2 regions of the Streptomyces sp. KR55 genome follow, and region 1 is predicted to be linked to the other one. Evidence: riboswitches for the same ligand, from Rfam matches in the RefSeq annotation. Region 1 holds a riboswitch; the other holds the start of a gene.
The links. Region 1 has a riboswitch for glycine ahead of gcvP (aminomethyl-transferring glycine dehydrogenase). Riboswitches for the same ligand answer to the same signal wherever they lie in the genome.
Positions count from the first base shown of each region.

Region 2: another riboswitch for glycine. It lies ahead of gcvT (glycine cleavage system aminomethyltransferase GcvT); the one in region 1 lies ahead of gcvP (aminomethyl-transferring glycine dehydrogenase).

Region 1 is NZ_JBQQCE010000186.1:4-5,805, forward strand. It holds partial or broken gene ACTWQJ_RS25755 (DinB/UmuC family translesion DNA polymerase) at 1-871, shown strand, start outside; gene ACTWQJ_RS25760 (PRC-barrel domain-containing protein) at 793-1,164, opposite strand; glycine riboswitch at 1,278-1,373, shown strand; gene gcvP (aminomethyl-transferring glycine dehydrogenase) at 1,550-4,435, shown strand; gene ACTWQJ_RS25770 (ABC transporter ATP-binding protein) at 4,672-5,760, opposite strand; gene ACTWQJ_RS25775 (ABC transporter permease) at 5,757-5,802, opposite strand, start outside.
Region 2 is NZ_JBQQCE010000149.1:3,581-9,382, forward strand. It holds gene ACTWQJ_RS22280 (enhanced serine sensitivity protein SseB C-terminal domain-containing protein) at 1-504, opposite strand, end outside; gene ACTWQJ_RS22285 (enhanced serine sensitivity protein SseB) at 682-1,488, opposite strand; gene ACTWQJ_RS22290 (AAA family ATPase) at 1,557-2,225, opposite strand; glycine riboswitch at 2,471-2,570, shown strand; glycine riboswitch at 2,571-2,679, shown strand; gene gcvT (glycine cleavage system aminomethyltransferase GcvT) at 2,714-3,832, shown strand; gene gcvH (glycine cleavage system protein GcvH) at 3,973-4,350, shown strand; gene glyA (serine hydroxymethyltransferase) at 4,365-5,642, shown strand; gene ACTWQJ_RS22310 (L-serine ammonia-lyase) at 5,724-5,802, shown strand, end outside.

The DNA.
Region 1 (5,802 bases):
CACCACGATCGACGAGATCGCCGAGGCGGGCGAGGATGAGCTCGTACGACTTCTGGGAAAGGCGCACGGGCACGCGCTGTACGCCATGGCGCTGGCCCGCGACGACCGGCCGGTGGTCGCCGAGCGGGAGACGAAGTCGGTGTCGGTCGAGGACACCTATGACATGGACATCCATGACCGGGTCCGGGTGGGGCTGGAGGTGCAGCGACTCGCGGACCGGTGTGTGCGGCGGCTGCGCGGCGCAGGTCTGTCGGGGCGGACGATCGTGCTGAAGGTGCGGCGGTACGACTTCTCCACGCTGACCCGGTCCGAGACGCTGCGCGGGCCCACGGACGATCCGGCGGTGGTGCGCGAGGCCGCGGCCCGGCTGCTGGACTCCGTGGACACCACGGGCGGCGTACGGCTGCTCGGAGTGGGGGTCAGCGGGCTCGCCGACTACACGCAGGAGGATCTGTTCGCGCAGGCCGCGGGGGAGCGGGCGGAGGGGCCGGCGGAGGACGTGGTGGACGAGCCCGTGCAGGGTGCGGCCGTGCCGGTCGAGCGGCGATGGCCCGCGGGGCACGACGTACGGCACGCCGAGTACGGGCACGGGTGGGTGCAGGGGAGCGGGCTGGGGAGGGTGACCGTGCGGTTCGAGACGCCCGCCTCGGAGACCGGGCGGGTGCGGACGTTCCGGATCGACGATCCCGCGCTGGAGCCGGCGGATCCGCTGCCATTGGTGGCGCGAAGACCCGGGGAGCGGGTGGCTTCGGGTACGGAGGGGGGATCGTCGGTCGGGGGTGAGCCCTGCGGTCAGGAATCGTCCGTGCCTGCCAGTTTGCCGAAGTCGTGGTCCGGGAGCCGGGGCGGAGGTGCCACGTCGAGGCCGTAGTGGTGGTAGAGCTGGAGTTCCTGCTCCGGGGAGAGATGACGGCCCACGCCGAAGTCGGGGGCGTCCTTGATCAGGGCGCGGTCGAAGGGGACGTGCAGGCTGCCCTCGATCAGCTCGCTGGGCTCGAGCGGCACGAAGGCGTCCCTGCTGAACAGGCCGGTGCGTATCGCGGCCCACTCCGGGACGCCGGTTGCGTCGTCGAGGTAGATCTCGTCGATCGTGCCGATCTTGTTGCCGTTGCGGTCGAAGGCCTTGCGGCCGATCAGGTTGCGCGGATCGATGTCGGTCTGCACGGGCCCTCCACTTGCTCGCAACTCATCCGTAAGCACTACGAAAGAGCACATTGGGGCACGCGGCCACTCGAACGCCGGGCGTTGACCTCGCTGGTAGTCTGGCAAACGGCTGCTGACCCCGTGCGGGAGAGTCCTCCGGACACCATCGGAGGCGCCGAAGGAGCAAATCCTCCCCGGAATCTCTCAGGCCCACGTACCGCACGGACGAGGTCACTCTGGAAAGCAGAGCGGGTGTCGACGGCTTCCGCTCTCACCGACGGTGCAAGCCGGGCGTCCTCGGACGGTCCGGTGAAGCTCTCAGGTTGAGATGACAGAGGGGGAGGCCGCCGGGGTACCCGCGCCGTGGTGCCCCTCGAAGGTCGCGTCAGACCAGGAGGCCTCCGCAATGACCGCCCATCGCATTCCGCTCTCCGAGCTCGAACAGGGCACGCCCTTCGAGCAGCGCCACATCGGGCCCGACCAGGAGGCGCGGGCCAAGATGCTCGCGCAGGTCGGCTACGGCTCGCTCGACGAGCTCACCGCCGCCGCGGTACCGGATGTGATCAAGAACGCCGACGCCCTGGACCTGCCGGGTGCGCGGACCGAGGCCGAGGTGCTGGCCGAGCTGCGCTCGCTCGCCGACCGCAACCAGGTCCTCCACTCCATGATCGGGCTCGGCTACTACGGGACGTTCACCCCACCTGTCATCCTGCGCAACGTGATGGAGAACCCGGCCTGGTACACCGCCTACACGCCGTACCAGCCGGAGATCTCGCAGGGGCGGCTCGAAGCGCTGCTGAACTTCCAGACCGTGGTCGCCGACCTCACGGGGCTGCCGACCTCGGGCGCCTCGCTGCTCGACGAGGGCACGGCGGCGGCGGAGGCCATGGCCCTGTCCCGGCGCATGGGCAAGAACAAGAAGGGCCTCTTCCTGGTCGACGCGGACGCGTTCCCGCAGACCATCGCGGTGATCGAGACCCGCGCCGAGCCGACCGGCGTCGAGGTCGTCGTCGCCGACCTCAGTGACGGCATCCCGGCCGAGATCGCCGAGCGTGAGATCAACGGCGTGCTCATCCAGTACCCGGGCGCTTCCGGGGCCGTACGCGACATCAAGCCGGTCATCGACCAGGCGCACGAGCTGGGCGCACTGGTCACCGTCGCAGCCGACCTGCTGGCGCTGACGCTGCTGAAGTCGCCGGGCGAGCTCGGCGCGGACATCGCCGTCGGTACGACCCAGCGGTTCGGCGTGCCGATGGGCTTCGGCGGGCCGCACGCCGGATACATGGCCGTGCAGGAGAAGTTCGCCCGCAGCCTGCCCGGCCGCCTCGTGGGCGTCTCGGTCGACGCCGACGGGAACAAGGCCTACCGGCTCGCACTGCAGACGCGTGAGCAGCACATCCGCCGGGAGAAGGCGACCAGCAACATCTGTACCGCCCAGGTGCTGCTCGCCGTCATGGCCGGGATGTACGCCGTCCACCACGGGCCCGAGGGCCTGAAGGGCATCGCGAGGCGCACCCACCGATACGCCGCCATCCTCGCCGCGGGGCTGCGCGACGGCGGCGTCGAGACCGTCCACGGCGCCTACTTCGACACGCTCACCGCAAGGGTGCCGGGCCGGGCGGCCGATGTCGTCGCGGCCGCGCGAGACCGCGGCGTGAACCTGCACCTCGTGGACGCCGACCACGTCTCGATCGCCTGCGACGAGACCACGAAGCGGGCCCAACTGAGCGCCGTGTGGGCCGCGTTCGGGGTCGACGGCGACGTCGACGCCCTGGACGCCGGCACCGAGAACGCGCTGCCGGCCGCGCTGCTGCGCACCGACGACTACCTGACCCACCCCGTCTTCCACCAGCACCGCTCCGAGACCGCGATGCTGCGCTACCTGCGCCGGCTCGCCGACCGCGACTACGCGCTGGACCGCGGCATGATCCCGCTGGGCTCCTGCACCATGAAGCTCAACGCGACCACCGAGATGGAGCCGGTCACCTGGCCCGAGTTCGGGCAGCTGCACCCCTTCGCACCCGCCGAGCAGGCGCAGGGCTACCTCACCCTCATCCGTGAGCTGGAGGAACGTCTCGCCGAGGTCACCGGCTACGACAAGGTGTCGCTGCAGCCCAATGCCGGCTCGCAGGGCGAGCTGGCCGGTCTGCTCGCGGTGCGCGGGTACCACCGGGCTAACGGCGACGAGCAGCGGACCGTGTGCCTCATCCCGTCCTCCGCGCACGGAACGAACGCCGCCAGCGCCGTGATGGCCGGGATGAAGGTCGTCGTCGTGAAGACCGCCGAGGACGGTGAGATCGACGTCGAGGATCTGCGGGCCAAGATCGAGCAGTACCGCGACGAACTGGCGGTGCTGATGATCACGTACCCCTCCACGCACGGGGTCTTCGAGGAGCACGTCTCCGAGATCTGCGCGCAGGTGCACGAGGCCGGCGGGCAGGTGTACGTCGACGGCGCCAACCTCAACGCCCTGGTCGGGCTGGCCAAGCCGGGGCACTTCGGCGGTGACGTCTCGCACCTCAACCTGCACAAGACGTTCTGCATCCCGCACGGCGGAGGCGGTCCGGGCGTCGGCCCGGTGGCCGTACGGTCGCACCTGGCGCCGTATCTGCCGAACCACCCGCTCCAGCCGGAGGCCGGTCCGGAGACCGGTGTGGGCCCGATCTCGGCCGCGCCGTGGGGGTCCGCGGGCATTCTGCCGATCTCGTGGGCGTACGTCCGGCTCATGGGCGGTGAGGGGCTCAAGCGGGCCACGCAGGTGGCGGTCCTGAGCGCCAACTACATCGCCAAGCGGCTCGAACCGCACTACCCGGTGCTCTACACCGGCCCCGGCGGGCTGGTCGCGCACGAGTGCATCATCGATCTGCGACCGCTGACCAAGGCGACCGGCGTGAGCGTCGACGACATCGCCAAGCGGCTGATCGACTACGGTTTCCACGCGCCGACGATGTCCTTCCCGGTGGCCGGGACGCTGATGATCGAGCCGACCGAGTCCGAGGACCTGACTGAACTCGACCGGTTCTGCGAGGCGATGATCGCGATCCGGGCGGAGATCGAGAAGGTCGGCTCGGGTGAGTGGCCGGCCGACGACAACCCGCTGCGGAACGCCCCGCACACGGCCGCCGCGCTCGGCGGTGAGTGGGAGCACGCCTACAGCCGTACGGAGGCCGTCTTCCCGGACGGTGTCTCGGCTGCGGACAAGTACTGGCCGCCGGTGCGCCGTATCGACCAGGCCTTCGGCGACCGGAACCTGGTCTGCTCCTGCCCGCCGCTGGACGCGTACGAGGACTGACCGAGTACGCAGGTGCGGGCCCCGCCGTTCGATGCCAGGGCCTGTCCGGCGGATCAGGTCGCAGGAAATCGGCGGCGCCCTTAAGCGCAGGGGAGCGGGCCGATGGGGGTGCCCCCGCGCGAGCGAAGTCGAGCGTGGGGGAGTCGACAACCGACGACAACGCCGCAGATGGGCGTGCCAGACCCCGCGTCTGCGACAGGATCCGCCGGACAGGCCCTTGGGGCCCGCACCTCGTTTCAGGCCGGGTAGGCGTGCGTCTGGGCGGCCTTGACCGTGGCCCAGACCGGGGCGCCGGGGTGCAGGTCGAGCTCGGCGGCCGCGACCGTGGTGAGGTCGGCGGTGAGGGGGAGCTCGCCGGTGAGGGCGGCGCGGATCTGGTCGCCGTGGGTCTCCAGGCCGGTGACCTCGCAGCGCCAGAGGTTGCGGGCGCTGGCACCGGTGGGGCGGTCCCGGAAGAGGGTGACGGCGCCGGGCGGGAAGGCCACGAAGACCGGGCCCGTGAGGTCCTCGGTGGTGGTGATGGCGGGGCCGGCATCCAGGTGGACGGTGTGGCCCGTGGCTCTGCCCTTGTAGAGGTTCAGGCCGACGAGTTGGGCCACGTAGTCCGTGCGGGGGCGGCGGGCGATGTCGGCGGGCGTGCCCTCCTGGACGATCCGGCCGTGCTCGACGACCACGAGCCGGTCGGCCAGGACCATGGCGTCCAGCGGATCGTGCGTGACCAGTACCGCCACGGCCTCGAAGTCGGCGAGATGGCGCCGTAGTTGGGCACGCACCTCCAAGCGGGTGCGTGCGTCCAGGGCGGCGAGGGGCTCGTCGAGGAGCAGCAGCCGGGGGTGCGTGGCCAGGGCGCGGGCGAGGGCGACGCGCTGGGCCTGGCCGCCGGAGAGGCGGCGGGGTTTGGCGCCGGCGTGGTCGGCGAGGCCCATGCGGTCCAGCCACGCGGCGGCCTGCGCGCGGGCCTCCGCCTTGGTCGCGCCGTGGCAGCGAGGTCCGAAGGCCACATTGTCCAGGGCCGTCAGATGAGGGAAGAGCAGATAGTCCTGGAAAACGACGCCGACCGGCCGGGATTCGGGCGGCGTACGGTCCAACTCGGTGCCGTCCAGCCGGAGATGGCCGGCCGTGAGCGGGGCGAGGCCGGCCAGGGCGCGCAGGGCGGTCGTCTTTCCGGCGCCGTTGGGGCCGAGCAGGGCGACGACGTCGCCGGGTGCTGCGGTGAGCGCGATGTCGAGGCGGAAGGGGCCGCGGTCGACGACGAGATGGGCGTCGAGCCCCTCGCCGTGCACGTCACCGGAGGTGAGGGCGGTGGAGTCGTCGAGGTGGGTCATGAGGCGGTCATCCAGCGGTCGCGCAGGCCGGCGAGGACGGCG
Region 2 (5,802 bases), on a different contig from region 1:
GCGCAACGAGCGGACGGCTGGGGTGCGGTGGGCGTTCTGCGACAAAAGGGCATAGAACTGCGGGATCTGGATGCCGGGTTCGGACAGCCGCAGCGGACCCGCCGGCTGTCGGTCCAGTCCGGTGGCGATCCGGCGCAGGTCGAGCCAGGGGATGCCGACGCCGCCGCCGGGGGCGTGCGGGTTCAGCCAGAGGCCGTAGTGGTCGGGGTAGAGGGTGCGGGCGACGTCGACTCCGTCGACGACCTCGTAGGAACGGTTCCAGCCGCTGGCCGACAGCTCCTGGGCGGAGGTGACGCACGGGGCGTAGCCGTAACCCTCGACCTCCATGTTTCCGTACTGGGCGTCCGGGGAGCCGGCCTGGCCGTGCCAGAGCAGCATCCAGATCTGGCCGGAGGACGGGGTCGCGAGGGCGCGCAGCAGTGCCTCGTAGGCGTCGTAACGCCCCGGCGTCACCTGGCGCAGCATGTGCTCGACCTGGCCGGCCGCGATGCCGCTGGCGCTCACTTGTACCGCCCCTTCACTGAGTTCGCCCAGAGTATGAAACCAGCTTATGCGCCCAAGAGCTTGGGGCTGGTTGCCGTTCGGCGGGTGCGGCTTTCGTTGTGGCTTGTCGCGCCCACACTGCAGAGCCGCATATCGGACACAGACCAGCGCCCCTGAGGGCGCTGGTCTGACGGGCGTTCAGAAGTCCCGTTGGTAGAAGGGGCGTACCCGCTCGCGCAGCCAGGTGACCACCGGGTCCTGCGCCACGTCCATGAGGACCAGGTTGACCGGCCACTTCACGGGGACCTTGCCCAGTGCCCGGCCCAGGGCGTCCAAGGGGGCTGCCCGTAGATCGCCCTCCCACTGGGAGAGTTCGACTCCTACGAACATCACCGGGTCCGCCGTTTCGATCGCCGCCAGGCAGCGACGGGCCGTCAGGACCACGCCGATGCCCTCGAACTCCGCAGACGCCGCCGCGAGGAAGTCGACCGGGTCGTCCTGCCAGTCGGGTTCGAAGAGGCGGACGCGGCCGCCGCTCGTGAGCCCGTCGAGCGGGGTGCGCCCGGCCCGGCACAGTTCGGCCACGGCGGGCGGCGGCAGCGGGATGCCGACCACGCCGCCCGGGTTGACGACGATGCCCGCCTGCGGGGGCAGGCCGCGGGCGAACTCCACGGCCGGGGCCACGGTGTACGACATGTGGGAGCCGACGACCTGCCGGAACTGTTCCTCGGAGCTGAAGACCGGCACGTAGGCCTGGCCCTCGATGTCCAGCGTGGGCAGGTCGAGCGGGCCGCTGTGCGGGCCGCCGCCGTTCGGCAGCGGCACCCACACGAAGCTGCGGCCCAGCACCTCGACGATCCGGCCGCCGGCCGAGGGCACACCGAGGGAGGCCGACAGCACCTCCTCCAGCTCGTTGCCGGGCCATCCGCCGTGCGGATGGGGGTGTGCCTGCGCCGGGAAACCCCCGGAAAGGTCCGGGGGGAAGTCCGCCGGGAAGTCGTCCATCTGCCTACCGCCTGCTCCGTACCTCTACTGCGGCTGAAAGGCTAACGCCCCTCACGGGGCGGGTCTCCTCAGCCCACGAAGCCGATGCGGCGCAGTGCGTCCGCCGCCTCCCGGTCGAGGAGGACCGCGCCGCCGCAGCCGTGCGGCAGGTCACCGCGTTCCGTGCGGCGCACCAGGCGGCCGGCGGCCCGGCGGTGGCGCAGGAACGCGTACCGCGAGACCCCGCGGCCGCGCTCGCGCTGGCCGGCCAGGGCCTGCTCGGGGGTGACGTCGAGCAGCAGCATGTGCAGGGTGCCGCCGCGGCGGCGGGCCTCGCGGGCCAGCCAGGCGCGCACCCAGGCCTGTGTACCGCAGTCGTGCACGACGACTGGCTCGCCGGTGCGCAGGGTGCGGCGCAGTCCGGCGTAGTGGGCGAGGCGGACGAGGGGCCGGTAGACCGCGTACGGCAGCCAGGCGGGCATGCGGCCGTCCCAGCGGTCGCGGGTGTCCTGGGAGTCGATGCGCAGTCCGCGCACCGCCCTGCGCATCAGGGTCGACTTGCCGCTGCCGGGCAGGCCCGTGACCACGACGAGGTCGCGGGGACCGAAGAGCAGCGCGTGCGGGCTGCGGCCCTCCCGCTCGCGCAGGTCGCGGACGACGGGTGACGGCAGCGGAGCGCACGCCTCCCTGGCCGGGGCGGTCGGCTGCTTGGGCAGCGCGAGGCCCGAGGTGGTGGCGTACGCCGTGGTCCTGTTCACCGTGATCGTCCTCCCCTGGGGCGGTTCACGAGTTCCCATCCCCGTCGAGTGTAAAGAGAAGGTAATGCTCGGTGTCTCCTGTTTCCGTCCCCTTCCTGCAACAGCGCTGCTACAGCATGCCCCGCCTCGCTGTGCGGAATCTGTGCGGCCGCTGTTCGCGGGCCCGGTAAAGGCCCGGCAAGGTGACCCTGCCGCACCCGGCCGATGCATGCAATGATGGCCGCGCCAACTGCATACCGGCCGCTTGAATCCGCGCGGGAGAGTCCCCGGCAGCACTGCCGTCGGGGCGCCGAAGGAGCAAGTCCCTCCCTTGAATCTCTCAGGCCCCGTTACCGCGCGGGCGAGGCACATCTGAAAAGCGGGCCCTGCGTGCAGTGGCCCCACCCAAGGTGCAAGCCAGGACCAGCAAGTGGTCATGGCGAACCTCTCAGGTTCCGATGACAGATGGGGAGGAACGACCTTCCCGTCATGCCCTTGGAGACCGACCGATGAGCAGTACCGCACTCCGCCGCACCGCGCTCGATGCCCTGCATCGCTCGCTCGGCGCGACGATGACCGACTTCGCCGGCTGGGACATGCCCCTGCGCTACGGCTCCGAGCGCGACGAACACCTCGCCGTGCGTAACCGGGCCGGGCTCTTCGACCTCTCCCACATGGGCGAGATCACCGTGACCGGACCGCAGGCCGCCGCCCTGTTGGACTACGCGCTGGTCGGGAACATCGGCGGCGTCAAGGTCGGCCGCGCCCGCTACACCATGATCTGCCGGGCGGACGGCGGCATTCTGGACGATCTGATCGTCTACCGGCTCGCCGAGACCGAGTACATGATCGTGGCGAACGCCTCGAACGCCCAGGTGGTGCTCGACGCGCTGACCGAGCGGGCCGGCGGGTTCGACGCCGGCGTCCGCGACGACCGGGACGCGTACGCGCTGATCGCCGTCCAGGGTCCGGAGTCCCCCGGCATCCTGAAGTCGCTCACCGACGCCGACCTCGACGGCCTGAAGTACTACGCCGGCCTGCCCGGCACCGTCGCCGGCGTCCCCGCGCTGATCGCGCGCACCGGCTACACCGGCGAGGACGGCTTCGAGCTGTTCGTGCAGCCGGAGCACGCCGTCGCGCTGTGGCAGGCGCTGACCGAGGCCGGCCAGGGCGTCGGCCTGGTCCCGTGCGGGCTGTCCTGCCGGGACACGCTGCGCCTGGAGGCGGGCATGCCGCTGTACGGGCACGAGCTGTCGACCTCGCTGACGCCCTTCGACGCCGGGCTCGGCCGGGTCGTGAAGTTCGACAAGGAGGGCGACTTCGTGGGGCGCGAGGCCCTCGCCGAGGCCGCCGAGCGTGCCGCTTCCGAGCCGCCGCGCCTCCTGGTCGGCCTGGTCGCCGAGGGCCGCCGGGTGCCGCGCGCCGGGTACGCCGTGGTCGCCGGCGGAGCCGTGATCGGTGAGATCACCTCCGGTGCCCCCTCCCCCACACTGGGCAGGCCGATCGCGATGGCGTACGTCGACGCCGCGCACTCGGCACCAGGTACGCCCGGGGTCGGCGTGGACATCCGGGGCAGCCACGAGCCGTACGAGGTCGTGGCGCTGCCCTTCTACAAGCGCCAGAAATAGAAGCGCCAGAAGCAAGAAGCGCCAGAAGGAGCCACCGAGCCCCACGTCAGCGTGACGCTCGGCACATATTCCCTGCTCACCCGCAATTCCAGCAGTCCCCCATTCACCAGCACTCCCCCGCGTACAGGAGAATTCAGGCCATGAGCAACCCCCAGCAGCTGCGCTACAGCAAGGAGCACGAGTGGCTGTCGGCCGTCGAGGACGGCGTCGCGACGGTCGGCATCACCGAGTTCGCGGCCAACGCGCTCGGCGATGTCGTCTACGCCCAGCTCCCCGAGGTGGGCTCCACGGTGGCCGCGGGCGAGACCTGCGGCGAGCTGGAGTCGACCAAGTCGGTCAGCGACCTGTACTCCCCGGTCTCCGGCGAGGTCACCGAGATCAACGAGGACGTGGTGAACGACCCGTCCCTGGTGAACTCCGCCCCCTTCGAGGGCGGCTGGCTGTTCAAGGTGCGCGTCGCTGAGGAGCCGGCCGACCTGCTCTCCGCCGACGAGTACGCCGCCCACACCGCCGGCTGAGGAGTCGTAGCCGTATGTCCGTACTGAACACCCCGCTGCACGAGCTCGACCCGGCGGTGGCCGCCGCCGTCGACGCCGAGCTGCACCGTCAGCAGTCCACCCTCGAGATGATCGCCTCCGAGAACTTCGCGCCGGTCGCGGTCATGGAGGCGCAGGGCTCGGTCCTGACCAACAAGTACGCCGAGGGTTACCCGGGCCGCCGCTACTACGGCGGCTGCGAGCACGTCGACGTGGTCGAGCAGATCGCGATCGACCGCATCAAGGAGCTGTTCGGCGCCGAGCACGCCAACGTGCAGCCGCACTCGGGTGCGCAGGCCAACGCGGCCGCGATGTTCGCGCTGCTCAAGCCCGGCGACACGATCATGGGTCTGAACCTCGCGCACGGCGGGCACCTGACCCACGGCATGAAGATCAACTTCTCCGGCAAGCTGTACAACGTGGTGCCCTACCACGTCGACGACTCCGGTGTGGTCGACATGGCCGAGGTCGAGCGCCTCGCCAAGGAGCACAAGCCGAAGCTGATCGTCGCCGGCTGGTCGGCCTACCCGCGCCGGCTGGACTTCGCCGCGTTCCGCCGGATCGCGGACGAGGTCGGCGCGTACCTCATGGTCGACATGGCGCACTTCGCCGGTCTGGTCGCGGCCGGACTGCACCCGAATCCGGTGCCGCACGCCCACGTGGTCACGACCACGACCCACAAGACGCTGGGCGGCCCGCGCGGCGGTGTGATCCTGTCCGTTCAGGACCTCGCCAAGAAGATCAACTCGGCGGTGTTCCCGGGGCAGCAGGGCGGCCCCCTGGAGCATGTGATCGCGGCGAAGGCGGTGGCGTTCAAGGTCGCCGCCTCTCAGGAGTTCAAGGAGCGGCAGACGCGGACGCTGGAGGGCGCCCGCATCCTGGCCGAGCGCCTGGTGAAGGACGACGTGAAGGCCGTGGGCGTGGATGTGCTCTCCGGCGGTACGGACGTCCACCTGGTCCTCGTCGACCTGCGCAAGTCCGAGCTCGACGGGCAGCAGGCCGAGGACCGGCTCCACGAGGTCGGCATCACGGTCAACCGCAACGCCGTCCCGAACGACCCGCGCCCGCCGATGGTGACCTCCGGCCTGCGCATCGGTACGCCGGCGCTGGCCACCCGCGGCTTCACGACCGAGGACTTCGCCGAGGTCGCGGACGTCATCGCCGAGGCACTGAAGGCGCCCTCTCCCTTCGGGGCGGCCGACGCCACGGCGCTGAAGGCCCGGGTCGCCGCCCTCGCGGAGAAGCACCCGCTGTACCCCGGCCTGACGAAGTAACCCGCCTCCTGGGGCACCGCGCACACTGGGAGGTGAGCGCGGTGCCCCGCCCTAGTTCCACCCCCGTCCTGAGGAGTCACCGTGGCCATCTCGGTCTTCGACCTGTTCTCGATCGGCATCGGCCCGTCCAGCTCCCACACCGTGGGCCCCATGCGCGCGG